Defluviitalea raffinosedens: one gene and its partner. The protein of the gene in region 2 binds, or shares a complex with, the protein of the main gene of each other region. Links are inferred from orthologs where the notes say so. Each region holds a gene or a part of one and is shown on either strand. Other genes may lie near its edges.

Evidence for each region. The genes of interacting proteins can lie anywhere in the genome.
Region 1: the proteins of JOD07_RS11905 (region 2) and smc are in contact, whole or in part, in a crystal structure (PDB 3ZGX), measured with the Bacillus subtilis proteins. The link is inferred for Defluviitalea raffinosedens from one-to-one orthologs.

The regions. Positions count from the first base shown.
Region 1 is NZ_JAFBEP010000017.1:3,027-11,233, reverse strand. Bases 2,679-6,780 are described here. They hold smc (chromosome segregation protein SMC), read right to left. Parts: upstream 6,464-6,780; coding sequence 2,879-6,463; downstream 2,679-2,878. Other genes in these bases: rnc (ribonuclease III), read right to left, coding at 6,468-6,780. Outside these bases: ffh (signal recognition particle protein), read right to left, coding at 1-1,105; YlxM family DNA-binding protein, read right to left, coding at 1,122-1,478; signal recognition particle-docking protein FtsY, read right to left, coding at 1,570-2,535; more of rnc, read right to left, coding at 6,781-7,172; acpP (acyl carrier protein), read right to left, coding at 7,231-7,467; phosphate acyltransferase PlsX, read right to left, coding at 7,539-8,207. UniProt on the Bacillus subtilis protein: Required for chromosome condensation and partitioning.
Region 2 is NZ_JAFBEP010000018.1:42,560-50,609, reverse strand. What follows is about bases 1,514-4,356. They hold JOD07_RS11905 (segregation and condensation protein A), read right to left. Parts: upstream 3,404-4,356; coding sequence 2,624-3,403; downstream 1,514-2,623. Other genes in these bases: JOD07_RS11895 (D-alanyl-D-alanine carboxypeptidase family protein), read right to left, coding at 4,164-4,356; JOD07_RS11900 (site-2 protease family protein), read right to left, coding at 3,422-4,036; scpB (SMC-Scp complex subunit ScpB), read right to left, coding at 2,059-2,643; JOD07_RS11915 (DUF2953 domain-containing protein), read right to left, coding at 1,514-1,967. Also shown: JOD07_RS11925 (D-alanyl-D-alanine carboxypeptidase family protein), read right to left, coding at 1-901; ytfJ (GerW family sporulation protein), read right to left, coding at 968-1,471; more of JOD07_RS11915, read right to left, coding at 1,443-1,513; more of JOD07_RS11895, read right to left, coding at 4,357-5,354; JOD07_RS11890 (pyrimidine-nucleoside phosphorylase), read right to left, coding at 5,493-6,794; JOD07_RS11885 (phosphopentomutase), read right to left, coding at 6,810-7,988. UniProt on the Bacillus subtilis protein: Participates in chromosomal partition during cell division. May act via the formation of a condensin-like complex containing Smc and ScpB that pull DNA away from mid-cell into both cell halves.

The DNA of each region.
Region 1 (8,207 bases), on a different replicon or contig from region 2:
TTTCATCAACTTCAATGTCACCTAATTTTTGCGTATTCATACCAGGGATCATTCCCAGTATTTGATTTAGTGGCCCCATTTTCTTAACTTGCTGCATTTGCTCTAAAAAGTCATCAAAATCAAATTCCATCTTTCGGAACTTTTGCTCCAAGGCAGATACCTTTTTTGCATCAAAACTCTGCTGGGCTTTTTCGATAAGCGTTAATACATCTCCCATTCCCAGTATTCTTGAAGCCATTCGGTCAGGATAAAAAGGCTGAAGATCTTCTAATTTTTCCCCTAAACCAACATATTTTATTGGTTTTTGAGTAACTGACCGCACAGATAATGCTGCTCCTCCTCTGGTGTCTCCATCCAATTTGGTGAGGATTACTCCGTCAATTCCCAATTTTTCATTGAAACTTTCGGCAACATTAACTGCATCCTGACCAGTCATTGCATCTACTACAAGAAGAATTTCCTGGGGCTTTACAGCAGATTTGATTTCCTCTAATTCATTCATCAATTTTTCATCTATATGGAGGCGACCAGCGGTATCGACAATCACGACATCATTATGGTTGGCCTTTGCATACTCCAGTGCAGCTTTGGCAATTTCAACCGGTTGCTTAGAATCCTCTATAGAAAATACAGGAACTCCTACCTGAGAACCAACAACTTGAAGCTGTTTGATCGCTGCAGGACGATAAACGTCACAAGCTACCAATAAAGGTTTTTTCCCCATCTTTTTTATTTGCCCACCCAGTTTACCGGAAGTAGTTGTCTTTCCGGCCCCCTGTAAACCTACCATCATATATACAGTAGGAGGCATGCTGGAAAAGGTCAATTTGCTTTGGGTACTTCCCATCAGATCAATTAATTCTTCATGTACAATTTTAATAACTTGCTGTCCTGGGGTTAAACTTTCTAAAACTTCTTGACCAACTGCTCTCTCTTTTATCTTATCTATAAATGATTTAACAACTTTAAAGTTAACATCCGCTTCTAATAGTGCTAATTTTACTTCCCGCAGTGCAGCAGTAACATCTTTTTCTGTCAACTTCCCTTTACTTTTTAATTTTTTAAAAACATCTTGAAGCTTGTCGGACAAACTTTCAAAAGCCATGGATCAAGCCTCCCAATCATTCATCTAATATTTTATATGCAATCTGTTTCATATCACCAATCTGAGTTTTGATTTTTTGCGGGTTATTAAAGTCTTTTTCTATCTCATCCATGATTTGAATCATTTCTTTAATACGCTGCTTATTTGCGAGAAAACGCTCAACCAAATGCAAGGTTTCTTCGTACTGAAATAAAATATTTTCAGAACGCTTTAACGTATCATAAACTCCTTGTCTGCTGATTTGGAGTTGTTCAGCAATTTCAGCCAAAGATAAGTCATTTTGATAATACAACTCGAACACATTTTTCTGTTTGTCAGTTAACAGTTCTCCATAAAAATCATAGAGAAGAGTGATTCTTAAAATATTATCCATAAGATCACCTTATAATTTTATACAGGTGTAAAGTAATTACCCTTTACGTGACTATTCTATAGAAAAAGCACTACTTTGTCAAGTGAAATTTTTACAAGGAGTCATTATTTTCTTCTGCAAACAAGGCATTAGCAAATTCTTTAGGATTAAAGGGCTGCAGATCATCGATGCCTTCTCCTACACCTATGTATTTTACAGGAATATTCATTTCTGAATTGATTGGGATAATGATACCGCCCTTTGCTGTTCCATCTAATTTTGTTAAAATTATTCCTGTAATATCTGCAACTTCTTTAAATAGTTTGACTTGTTGCAATGCATTTTGACCAGTTGTTGCATCAAGCACTAACAAAACTTCTTTTCGTGCTTCGGGATACTCTCTGCTGATTACTCTGAATATTTTTCTTAACTCCTCCATCAGATTCTTTTTGTTATGAAGTCTTCCAGCAGTATCACAGATTAATACATCAATTTTTCTGGACTTGGCCGCTTGTACTGCATCAAAGATCACTGCTGCAGGATCTGAATTTTCCTGATGACGGATAACATCTACCCCCGCTCTGTTACCCCATACTTCCAGTTGGTCTATAGCTGCTGCACGGAAAGTATCTGCCGCCGCCAGCAATACTTTTTTATTTTGCTGCTTCATATGATGAGCCAGCTTACCAATTGTCGTTGTTTTGCCAACGCCATTCACACCGATTACTAAAATAACAGTAGGGCTTTCATCGATATGAATTTCATGATCTCCTTGTTCAAGAAGGGTTGAAATCTCATCAATAAGAAGTCTTTTAAGTTCTGAAGCTTCAGTGATTTTTTGCTCTTTTACTTTTACTCTTAACTCATTAATAATTTTAAGTGTAGTTTCTACACCTATATCCGCCATAATAAGAGCTTCTTCTAATTCCTCAAATAATTCCTCATCGATCTTTTTAAAGGACTTAAGGACTTGATCGATTCCATCCATAATGTTGCTTCTTGTCTTAGTAAGTCCTTTAACCAGTTTAGCAAAAAAACCTACTTTAGGCTTAGGATTTTCCTCAGTTGTTTCTTCAATTCCTTCTTCATTTGTCTCCTGATCAATTTCTTCACTGATACCTTCGTCTGATTCTGAAACATAATCTGTTTCAGGAGCATAGTCTATGTCAATATCTTCAGAAACAAGATTCTCTTCATTGTTTTCAAAATCATCTGCTTTTACTGCTTCTTCTTCCTCTTCATCGGTATCTTGAAAGTCTTCAGGATTCGCTGATTCTGTATTTTCATCTTCTGTCTCTAAAACTTCTTCAATAGAAGCTTCATTTTGCTCTTCTGAATGTTGAAATTCATTCGTTTCTTCATTTTGATTTTTTTCTTTCCCAAACCATTTTTTAAATAATCCCATGATTTCACTCCTTATATTAACTTGCTTCTTCATTTTCCACTACATCAGAAAGCTTTACTGAAACTAATTTCGAAATTCCTTGTTCCTGCATGGTTACGCCATATAAGGTATCTGCTACTTCCATAGTTCCTTTTCTATGTGTAATAACAATGAATTGAGTCTGATCACCAAATCTTTTTAAAAAACGGGCAAAACGATTCACATTTGCATCGTCTAAAGCGGCTTCAATTTCATCTAATAAGCAAAATGGGGAAGGCTTCATTTTTAAAATAGAAAATAATAGAGCGATAGCAGTCAATGCTCTTTCCCCTCCTGATAAAAGCATCATATTTTGAAGTTTTTTACCCGGAGGTTGAGCGATAATCTCGATTCCCGATTCAAGAACATTGTCTTCCTCTGTCAGTTGAAGATATCCTTTCCCGCCTCCAAATAATTCTCTAAATACCTCATTGAAATTAGAAGAAATAACAGCAAAATTCTCTTTGAATTGCTTTTCCATAGAAGCTGTTAATTCCTGAATAATATTACGCAGCTTTTGCTCAGCATTCAATATATCATCTCTCTGAACAGACAAAAATTCATAACGTTCCTTTACTTTTTCATATTCGTTGATTGCTTCTAAATTTATATGGCCCAGGCTTTTGATTTGAGTGATATACTCAGCGGACAGCTTTTTCATTTGAGCAATAGACCCCATATCTTTTTTATAATTTAGAGCAGAGGTATAGGTTTCTTCATATTCTTCCCAGATACGATTAAACAAATTTTCCTGATCCAGTTTAAATTTTGTTTTTTTGTTTTCCAGACGATGTATTTCCTGTTGAATACGTTCAATATTTTCTGTAGTTTTATTGATTTTCTCTTCATATTCCTGAATCCTTACCAAGCGTTCTTTTTTAGATTCCTGCAAAGCATTTTGGCTATTAGTTTTATCTTGTAAAGATAAATATAAATGATCTATTTTACTTTTGTTTTCTTGTATTTCTTGCTGCTTAAATTCAGTTTGCTGATAGCAATTTTTTATTTCTTCTTCTTTTTTATGTTTTTCCAAGATTAAAGCTTGAATCTCATTTTCCAGTCGTTCTATATTTTCACTGATATGATCGTTATTTTGTTCTAAAGAAGAAATCTGAATTTTTAATTCCGTAATGCTTTGAGTTAAGTCTTCTTTTAAAGCCCGTTCACTTTGAATATGGGATTGATGTGTATCTACTTTGCTATGAATTTCTTCAATATCTTTTTCTATATCATTGAGTACTTTAGTTTTTTCGGACAGTTTAGCCAATAAATCTTCATATTGAATATTTAATTGCTCTTCTTCTAATGCAAATTGCTTTTTCTTATTTTCTATTTGCAAAAGAGCATCTTTACACTGTTCAATCTCATGATTTCTTGATACCAACTCAATATTCAGCTCTTGAAGGACTGATTTCTTATTTTCAATTTCGCTTAAATTTTGATTCTTGGTTTCTTCATACTTGATCAAATCTTTTTTTGCTTCTTCTAATGCATCCACAACGGTATTCAACTCACTGGTTAATTCTCTTAATTCTCTTGATCTGGAAAAAATACTGCTTGTTTTTTGATAGATGCTTCCTCCGGTCATAGAACCTCCAGCGTTTAAAACATCTCCGTCCAGAGTAACTAACTTATATTTATGGTCATATTTCTTTGCAATAGCTATTCCACAGTCCAAATCTTTAACAATGATTACTCTGCCTAATAAATAAGAAATAACATTATGATAAATCGGTTCATAACTAATAATTGAAGAAGCAATACCAAGAACGCCTTCTTCTTGCATCAATTGATTTTTTTCTTTACCTAATTCTTTTTCTTTTATCGCAGATAGAGGTAAAAAAGTAGACCTGCCTAATTGATTTTTTCTCAAATATTCAATTGCTTTTTTCGATACTTCTTCAGTAGTAGTAACAATATTTTGCATACTGCTTCCAAGAGCAACTTCGATCGCAGTTTCATATCCTTCGGGAACTTTAACCAGCTCAGCAACCACACCGCAAATACCTTTCCAGGATTCAGGATGCTCTTGTTTTAGCCGCAAAATACTTTTAACGCTTTTACTGAAACCTTCAAACTCTTTTTCCATCTGCTCTAAAATCTGCTGCCTGGATTTGAGTTGATGCATTTTTTCTGTTAAAGCACTTGTATGTCTGTTTTTTTGCTGGATGGCTTCAAGAATCTGTTTATTTTGAACCTTGAGTTCATCTATATCCTTTTGTAAAATCTGGATTTTACTTTGCTTGTCTTCATGAATTTTATTAAGAGCTTTTAAATGAACCTCTTGTTCTTTATATTGACTTTTAATACGGCTTTTTTCTGTTTCAATCTGATTCCTACGATTTTCTATTTGCTCCAAAAGGCCTTTCATTTTTTGAATGTTGCTTTTTAAATCTGAGGACTGATTCATTTTTTCGATAATATCAGATTTAAATCTCTCAATTTCCGTTTCACTGGCAGACAGTAATTTCGTAAGCTCGTTAAAATGATGTTCCTTTTCTTCTAAAATCGCTTTTTTACTTTTTAATTCTAATGTAATCCCATTAGCTTTAAAAGAAAGCTGAACTTTTTCTTCATCTTTTTGAACAACTTTGCCCTGGAGCTGTTCGCATTCGTTTTGAAGTCTTCGGATATCTTGACTTAGATGATGAATTTCCTGAAGAATAACTTTGTTATCTCCTTCTATTTTTTCAATTAAAGTTTTAATATCTGAAATATTATTTTGAATTTGAAAGATTTCTTCTTCCGTCTTATCTATTTCTTGTCGAATTCTGGCGTATTCTTCTTTTTGATCAGACAAAAAATTTTTTTGACGCATTAACTCTTCTTCATTAATAGAAGAGGATTCTTCTAAAGTGGTTAATTCCTTTCTTAATTGGTCTGCTTCTTCAATAAAGATGTTTAAATCAACGATTTTTAGTTTTTCTTTAATACTTAAATATTCTTTAGCCTTTTCTGCCTGAAGGGATAAAGGTTGTATTTGCTTTTCCAGTTCGGAAATGATATCTTCTACCCGTATTAAATTCTGTCTTTCAATTTCTAATTTTTTTTCTGCTTCCAGTTTTCTATTTTTATACTTTACAATACCCACTGCTTCTTCAAATAGGAACCTTCTGTCTTCTGGTTTACTACTGAGTATTCTATCAATCTGACCTTGTCCAATAATGGAGTAACCTTCTTTCCCCACACCTGTATCCATGAATAACTCATAAATATCTCTTAAACGGCAGGAGGTCCCATTGATAGAATATTCACTTTCTCCAGACCTATAAATTCTTCTAGTGATACTTACCTCTCCAAAAGAAATAGGTATTTTCCCATCAGAATTGTCAAAAGTAATAGTAACTTCAGCGAATCCAAGGGGTTTTCTGTTTTGAGTCCCTGCAAAAATGATATCTTCCATTTTTGAGCCTCTAAGAGTTTTTGCACTTTGCTCTCCCAAAACCCATCTAATAGAATCTGCAATATTACTTTTTCCACTTCCGTTAGGGCCGACGACAGCACTTATACCTTTATTGAAATCCAATTTCAAGGTATCAGCAAAGGATTTAAAGCCTTGTATTTCTAATCTTTTTAAATACATAATTTCACCTCATGAATGAATGGAGTGCATTGAAAGCTGCATTTTGCTCCGCTTCCTTTTTGCTTTTACCTTTCCCTTGACCAAGCACAGTGCCATTATGTCTTACTTCAACAAAAAATTCTTTATTGTGATCGGGACCAGTTTCATTGATTGTATGATAGTCTATTGGCGAGGAACTGGTTTTTTGAATTTTCTCTTGCAGTAAGGTTTTATAATCCATGTACATATGATTATTTTTGATGAACTCGATGGACGGAATTAATACTTTTTGTACAAACTTAATGGCACTTTCCATCTTTCCATCAAGGTAAATTGCGCCTAATAAAGCTTCAAAAGTATCTGCCAGAATGGAAACCCGTTCTCGTCCGCCAGATAATTCTTCACCTTTTCCAAGATAAATAAAATCACCCAAATGAATTTTTAAAGCTGCATCTGCCAAGGAGGGCTCACATACTATACTTGCCCGGAGTTTCGTTAATTCTCCTTCAGGCATATCAGGATATTTATGAAAAATATAATCACTGATAATTAAATCCAAAATAGCATCTCCAAGGAATTCTAATCGTTCATTATTAGGAAGATACTGTTTTTTACTTTCATTGGAGTACGAACTGTGTGTCAAAGCCTCAATGATCCAGTTCTTATCTTTAAATGAATAGTCGATGATCTTTTCTAAATCCTCAATTTTTCTGGGATTCGATTTTTTCATTATTTCTTGCCTCCATAAATTTTTTATACAATAATAAAAGTCCCTTTTAGAGGACTTTTTATTCAGAAGCAACTGCATTTTTAATATATTCCACTGCATCACCTACAGTTGTAATTTTTTCTGCATCTTCATTTGAAATTTCCATATCAAATTCTTCTTCTAATGCCATAATAATTTGAAAAATATCCAAGGAATCTGCGCCTAAATCATCTTGAAAAGATGTTTCTTCGGTAATTTCTGATTCTTGAATATTAAGTTGTTCAGCAATAATTTCTTTCACTCTTTTAAGTATCATGTAATCACCTCTTCCAGATTTTATACTTTGATAATAGTATATACTCATTAAGCAGTCAATATGAAAATGCATTATTGGTTTATTTTTTGCTCAATTTGATCTACAATTTTCTGCTCTTTAAATTTTATGGCTTGGCGAATAGCACTTCCAATTGCTTTGGCATTTGAACTGCCATGGGCTTTTACAACTAATCCCTGAAGTCCCAACATAGGTGCTCCGCCATATTCAGTGTAATCAAATCTATTCTTCACTCGCTTAAAAGCTGACTTGGAAAGCAACGCACCAATTTTTGATGACGTGTTTCTTGTGAGTTCTTCTTTTATGATGTCAAATAAAGCAAGCCCAAATCCTTCTGTATATTTTAAAATGATGTTACCTGTAAATGCATCGCATACAATAACATCTGCTTCCCCGTAAGGGATATCTCTTGCTTCTATGTTTCCTATAAAATTAACATCCAATGCCTCAATGAGTGAGTAGGCTTCTTTTGTTAATTGATTTCCTTTTTCTTTTTCTGCACCTACGTTAACCAATCCTACTTTAGGGGAAGAAATACCCATAATTTTTTCCATATAAATCGAACCCATTTGAGCAAATTGAGCTAAATAACCAGGCTTTGAATCCATGTTAGCACCACAATCGATCAACAAAGAAAAACCTTTCTTATTGGGAATAAGAGGAGCAAGAGCAGGTCGTTCTACTCCTTTGATACGTCCCACAAGAAAAGTACCTCCTGCCAA
Region 2 (8,050 bases):
TGGTTTCTTTTGCCCGTTCTACAGGTATCGTTTTAAGAAGTTTATTTTTTTCTAAAAGACAAACCTTCTTGTAATTCTGAAAACCATAATTCATGATTCTCTTGGTATCAACCCATTTTTGCTCTTTTCCTCTGGATCCCCATCCGCTGGCAAGTACAACAGAAATGAGCTGCATTCCATTTTGATTGGCAGCGCCTACAAAGCAATAACCTGCTTTACCTGTATAACCAGTTTTTACGCCATTTGCTCCGGGATATTCATATAAAAATCTATTTGCATTACTTAAATAATAAGAGCGAAAATTCCCTTCCTTAGGGATGGTAATCTGTCTTGTATTAATGATTTCAACAAATTTAGGATTTTTCATTGCATAACGGGTAATCAATGCCAAATCATATGCTGTAGACTGATGTCCATCTGCATCCAGTCCATTAGGGGTTCTAAAAACTGTATTTTTTGCTCCCAGCTCTTTTGCTTTTTGAGTCATTTTTTCACAAAATGCTTCTACAGAACCACTGATATGCTCAGCAATTGCAACGGCAGCATCATTAGATGATTTCATCATCAGCGCATAGAGCAGGTCTTCCAATCTCTGTTTTTCTCCGGCTTTTAGTCGAAGTTTTACTTCTGGAGCCAGGGCAGCTCTTTTGCTTACTGTAACAATATCGTCAAGCATTCCACTTTCTAACGCAAGGATACATGTCATGATTTTTGTTGTACTTGCCATTGGCCTTGGTTCATGGGCATTTTTTTCCCACAGTATTCGCCCTGTATCCGCTTCTATTAGAATAGCTGATTGTGCTTCTACTTTAGGCTCATTGCTTTCTGCTCCATAAGCTGGAGATGCAAATATAAGAAGTAATATAACAGATATCATCAGTCTGAATTTCCTTTTAGTCATACCTTACTCCTTTTAAAAATCCTTATATTTATCATAAAAGGTAACAGCTTATTTTATGCAGAAATTTTATTTCTCAGATTCATAAACTTCCAATACTTTTGTTAAGTTCTTTTCACTATTTTCTTTGCTCTCATCTTTCACTTTTCCTTTACTTTTCCCTTTTGAATTAAAATAAGTTCCTAATTTGCCAATAAGTTCCGGTACTTCTTCCATTACTTTTGACATGGTTCCAAAGTGATAATTTACATGCCTTATTTGCACCTTACCATCTTCAACCACCATAAATGCGACTGGCTGAATACAGACTCCGGCACCGCTTCCTCCTCCAAAGGGGAATCTTTCGGAATGACCACTTCCTTCATCACTAGATCCGTCATCCCTCATAGCAGTCCCATACTCAGCTCCTCCCGCGGCAAAGCCGAATGTAGCTTTTGTGATAGGCATAATCACTGTTCCTTCAGCAGTTTCTATTGGATCCCCTACTACCGTATTGACTTCAACCATTTCTTTTATATTGCTCATTGCAGTTTTCATCAAGGATTCAATGGGATGTTGATTCGAATTTGTCATCTTTAAGCCTCCTTTTTGTAATAAAATACTGATAAACGACGAAAACAGGATGAATCATCATCTCACAAGTCAATGAAATATTGGTCGCGGAAGAATCAAATTGAGGAAGTATTCGATAATAATGTTTTTTTATTGTAATGAATTGATGAACAAAATAAACTATATTGGGCAGTATGCTGTAAATTAAACCATAAAGAAGAGCTGTAACAGCCGGATCACCTGTACCAAGATGCAACTTCAAATCCAGGGAATTGATGTATATATGCTTCTTAAATTTTTCAATTCTATTCCATATTATTTTTGCTGAATTTTTATAGTTTATGTATGATTTTGTTGAAAAAAACTTGCTATAATTTCCCTTTAGATATTCCTCAATTTTAGTCTGCATATATTCAACAAGATTAAGTTTGTAAATTCTAATATACCGAAATAAATATACACTTACGGTTAAATCCTGATTCTCGCCTCTTTTTTCATAATGAATGATTACTTTCAAGATTTCACCTGCTTATTTTGTTACATTTAAATTTATTTTTCCCCAAGATCAATAAACCATGCAAAAAACAAAAATGACCAAAAGAAGCTTTTCACTCCTCTTGGTCATCAAATAACCCTATTTGCTTTACTTCATTTTGCACTTCTTTCTGAAGCTGTTTCAGCAATTCTTCTTGAAGCTGAGGAAGTTCATTGATATTTTTAAAACCAAAATATCTTAAAAACTCCTCCGTCGTTCCAAATAAAATCGGCTTGCCTGGTGCTTCCATTCTCCCCACTTCACAAACCAGATTATACTCTATTAATTTATTAACTACGTGATCAGAGCGTACCCCTCTGATTTCTTCAATATCAGCCTTAGTTACAGGCTGTTTGTAAGCAATGATTGCTAAAGTTTCTAAAAGAGCCTGAGTCATATTAAATTTTTTAGGATTTTGATAAAAAGATTGAATTAACTCAAAAAACTGAGGACTTGTACACATTTGAAATGCATTATTCACTTCAATAATCTGAATACCCCGCCCTTCATCCCTGTACCTGGCAATCAAATTCTCAATAATATTTCTCGTTGTATGGAGATCTTTTTGAATAATTTCAGATAATTTTTTCAGTGAAACAGCTTCTCCCGATATAAATAAAATTGCTTCTATCGCAGCCTCATCTTTCGTCAGTTTCATTTACATCCATCCCATCATACGTCATAATCAAAATATCTTTGAATGGGTATTTTTGTTCAATTTTAACTTTTTTACTTCTTATTAATTCCAATAAAGCCAAAAAAGTCACGACAATTTCCATTTTGTCTGAGTCTTCATAAAATAATTCATGAAAATGAATAACAGGGTATATCACCAATAAATCCATAATATATGTAATTTTATCTTCAATTTTATAAACATCTCTTTGAACAGATTTAAACCCACTTCGTACAGTATCAATCTTTCTTTCTTTTCTCTTCAATAAGTCCTGAAAAATAGAAAACATATTTTGGAGCGTAATACCATCCAAAATCTCAGAAATCTCTACCGGTACATCCTGAAGCATATTTTTTACATGCTGCGGCAATGTTGAATTTCTATAAAACACCTTTTGTGCTTCTACTTGCCTCATCTTTAATTCTTCTGAGAAATGTTTGATTTTCTTATACTCCAAGAGTTTATTCACCAATTCTTCTCTTGGATCCTCTTCTTCTTCCTCTTCTTTTTTAGGAATCGGCAGCAACATTTTAGATTTGATTTCTAAAAGGGTTGCAGCCATCACTAAAAACTCACTCATATTGTCCATATTTCTTTCCTGCATTGCATCCACGTATTCCATAAATTGGTCTGTAATAAGGGCTATTGGTATATCATAGATATTGATTTTATTCTTCTCTATCAAATGAAAAAGCAAATCAAAAGGGCCTTCAAATGCTTCTAATTTTACTGTAATACTCAAATCTTGTACCCCTTTTCATTATAATCCAATCAGCTTGATTAAAAAATTATATATCTGCAAAACTATTGGGTTTAAAAGCATAGGAATAGCGCCAATCAGTAAAAGTATGATCAAGATAATCTGCAGTATATATTCATACTGTATAATTTTAAAATAGGTCCTTGGAGGAATAAGATTAAATAATATTTTTGAGCCGTCCATAGGAGGTATGGGAATTAAATTAAAAATTGCCAATACTATATTGATATAGATTCCATAGAGCAAAATTTGAAAAAACAAATCATATTCTATGTTATACACATTCAAAAGCTTTAATATCATTGCGAATACAACTGCTATAAGTAAATTAGCTATACAACCAGCTAATGATACCATAATCATTGCTGGTTTTCTATTCTTAAAATTCGTGGGATTTGTATGTATTGGTCTGGACCATCCAAAATTCATAAAAAACAGCAATATTAGGCCTATAGGATCAATATGAGATATTGGATTAAGTGTTAGTCTCCCTTCTTTTTTCGGTGTTTTATCCCCGAAGCAATATGCCATCAGTCCATGGGCAAATTCATGAAAAGTAACTCCTACCAATATTCCTAGTATTTTTATAATTATTTCCAATATAGGATTGTTCAAAATCCGTCCTCCTTTTAGTGTTAATCAAAAGATTTTTAAGATATTTACTAGGTATATTGTAAAGGTATAACATAAAAATTTCAAATATAATTTTAAGCGCCTAAGAAAATTCTTAGGCGCTTAAAACTTAGAACCATTGTTTCAATAGTACATTCATCATAGTTTTCAGGCTTGCTTTCTTTACAGAATCTGTCGCAACTAAATCTGAACGTCCAACTTCTTTGTCCTGGAATAAGTAAATGATTTCTCCAACTTTCATACCTTTTTCTACAGGAGCTTGAATATATTCCGGCAGTTCAACTTTTGATTCGATTTTTTGATTGGCTATTTTTTTGCTCACCAATAATTTTACATCTTTTTTAATTGCACAATCTACAGCAGGTACATTCCCCTTATATACTTTGACACTGCCTACTACTTTTCCAACCGGATCTCCTTGAATAACCGCATAATTTGCAAAGCCATAGTTTAACATTTTAGCTACTTCTGAATTTCTTGCTTGTTTACTTTTCGCTCCCATAACAACTGCGATTAAACTCAGTCCGTCTCTTTCAGCCGTTCCCGACAAGCAATACATAGACTGACTTGTAAAACCTGTTTTAAGTCCATTGGCTCCTGGATACCATTTGAACAAATTATTGGTGTTGGTAAGGCCGAATTCTTCTTCTCCTCTTCTTGTTTTATGAATAATGGTATCTGTCCAAATCGTTGCAAGTTCATGGATCTCAGGATATTTATTGATTAATTCTCGCGACATCAAGGCAATATCATATGCAGATGTCACATGGGCATCATCATGTAAACCACAGGCATTGACAAAATTTGTATCGTTCATTCCCAATTCTTTAGCTTTTTCATTCATCATCTTAACGAAAGCTTCTTCACTTCCGGCAATATGTTCTGCCATAGCCACCGAAGCGTCATTGGCAGATGCAACTGCTATGCATTTGGTTAAAGTTTTCACTGTTTGCTGTTCATTTGGCTCTAAATATACCTGAGAGCCCCCCATACTTCCTGCATGTTCACTGACAGTAACTATATCATCCCAACTGATTTTTCCGTTTTCAACTGCTTCATAGATCAGAAGAAGTGTCATAATTTTGGTCACACTGGCTGGATAGCGTTTTTCGTGCATATTCTTTTCAAATAGAACTTTACCGGTTTTTGCTTCCATAAGTACAGCAGCAGGAGATTCTATCTGAATTTCAGCATTGGCCTGTTGCGGACTTGTTTCTTCCCCTTCTGCAACACTAAAAGGTACAAGATTGATCATCAAAACGATTATAAGTATAATTGCTACACGTCTATAAAATGACATAGTCTACCTCCTTATGCACTTATTATGTTTTTCTCTATATTTAGGGTAGACCAATTTTGATAAAATATGCACATGAATACAAGGGATGTAATTCTTTCCACAAAAAATGGAATGGCCAAAACCATTCCATTTAAAAGTTTATTGAATCACTTTATAAACATATTTTACAGGAGCAGGTTTTTCTTCACTGATCCTGAAAGCTTCCTTTGCTATATTCTGTGCTTCGTTAGTATTCTCAAGATTTGTATGTAAGACGCAAATGGTCTCTCCAACATCTACTTTGTCCCCAATTTTCTTCGTAAGAGTAATTCCGGCGGCAAAATCGATCTTATCTTCTTTCGTTCTTCGGCCTGCGCCCAAAAGCATAGCAGAAATTCCTATGCTTTCTGCATTGATGGATGTGATATATCCTGAAGAAGAAGCTTTTATTTCGATGTGATGTTTTGCCTGAGGAAGTAATTCAGGATGATCAACAACCTCTGGATTGCCTCCTTGAATTTTAATAAATTCTTTGAATTTATTGATGGCTTCTCCATTTTCAATTTTTGCTTTCAAAACTCTGAAAGCTGAATCAAAATCATTGTATGCTCCTCCCAGTACTGCCATATGAGAAGCAATGGTCAGCGCAATAGTAGTTTCATCTTCAGCGCCTTTATTACTTAATACATCAATAACTTCTTTTATTTCGTTAGCATTTCCTACCTCATGGCCAAGGGGTTGATCCATATTGGTAAGAACTGCTATAGTTTTCCTGTTTAAAGATTTTCCTATATCAACCATCGTCCTTGCCAATTCTTCCGCATCATCTATGCTCTTCATAAATGCACCGGATCCTACTTTTACATCTAATACAATGGCATCGGAACCTGAAGCAATTTTTTTGCTCATTATAGAGCTGGCAATTAAAGGAATACTATCTACTGTCGCTGTAACATCCCTTAAAGCATAAATTTTCTTATCAGCAGGCGTTAGGTTGGCTGTTTGTCCTACAATAGCCATTTTATAAGTGTTTACATTGTGTATAAATTCACTGCTATCCAGTTCCGTTCTGAAACCTTCTATAGATTCTAATTTATCAATGGTTCCACCGGTATGCCCTAGTCCTCTTCCACTCATTTTAGCAACAGGAATGCCCAAGGAAGCAACCAAAGGAATGATAATTAAGCTAATCTTGTCTCCTACCCCGCCGGTAGAATGTTTATCTACTTTAATGCCTTCAATAGAAGACAAATCAACCACATCTCCTGAGTGAACAAAAGAAAGCGTAAGATTTGAAATCTCTTGCTTAGTCATCCCCCTAAAATATACTGCCATTAAAAATGTCGAGATTTGATAATCCGGTATTTCTCCCTGTACGTATCCACTAATGATAAAATCAATCTCTTCTTTAGTTAATTCTTCGCCATTTCTTTTCTTTAATATGAGATCATACATTCTCATGATTTTCCACCCTCTTTAATTTTTCTTTAATATTTCTTTGGCAAAACTTTCACCGTTTTTAATTCTGTCGGTACCCAAAATTTCACCTATCGTCTGACCAATATCTGCAAAAGTTCTTCTAGTTTTTAAATCTACGTTTTGATTAAGTTTTTTTCCATAGGCTATAAAAGGAACATATTCTCTTGAATGGTCCGTACTAGGGGTCGTAGGATCACATCCATGATCCGCATTAATCATTAATACATCGTTTTCTCCCATAGCATCCAGTATTTCAGGAAGTCTTTTATCAAATTCTTCAAGTCCCTGGGCATAGGCTTTATAATCGTTTCTGTGACCCCACTTCATATCAAAATCGACTAAATTAGTAAATATTAGTCCTCTATTGTTTTGCTTCATATATTGTATGGTCTTATTCACGCCATCCATATTATCCTGGGTATGAACAGCTTCTGTAATACCTCTGCCTGAGAAAATGTCTTCAATTTTTCCCACTGCAATAACATCTAAATTCTTATCTTTGATTTTGTCTAATATCGTATCGTGAGGAGGTGCCAGAGCATAATCACGTCTATTTGGAGTTCTTGTAAAACTTCCAGCTTTTTTTCCTATAAAAGGCCTTGCGATCACTCTTGCGACAGCATGTTCTCCCACAAGCAAATCTCTGGCGATGGAGCAAATCTCGTATAATTTCTCAATTGGTATCACTTCTTCATGGGCAGCAATTTGAAAAACACTATCGGCTGAAGTATATACAATGGGATAACCGGTTCTTAAGTGTTCTTCACCTAATTCTTCTAAGATTTCTGTTCCCGAAGCAGGCTTGTTTCCCAAAGTTTTGGTACCGATCGCTTTCTCAAAGGCTTCAATAATCTCTTTGGGAAATCCATTGGGATAAGTAGGAAATGGTTTTTCTGAAAAAACTCCAGCCATCTCCCAATGACCTGTTACCGTATCTTTTCCATTGGAAATCTCTCCAAAACGCCCAAAACAACCCAAAGGTTTTTCCGTTTTAGGTAGTCCGATCATTCCTTCTATATTGCCAAGCCCTAAAGACACTAAATTAGGAACATTAAGGCCTCCAACCATTTTTGAAATATTGCCAATGGTATTACTTCCCTGATCGCCGAATTTGTGCGCATCTGGCAATTCTCCCATTCCTACGCTATCTAAAATAATCCATATTATTCTGTCAATCATTTTTCTCCCACCTTTCTGTAATGATTATTCCTCTATTTAAAAATCTATATTCAATATTC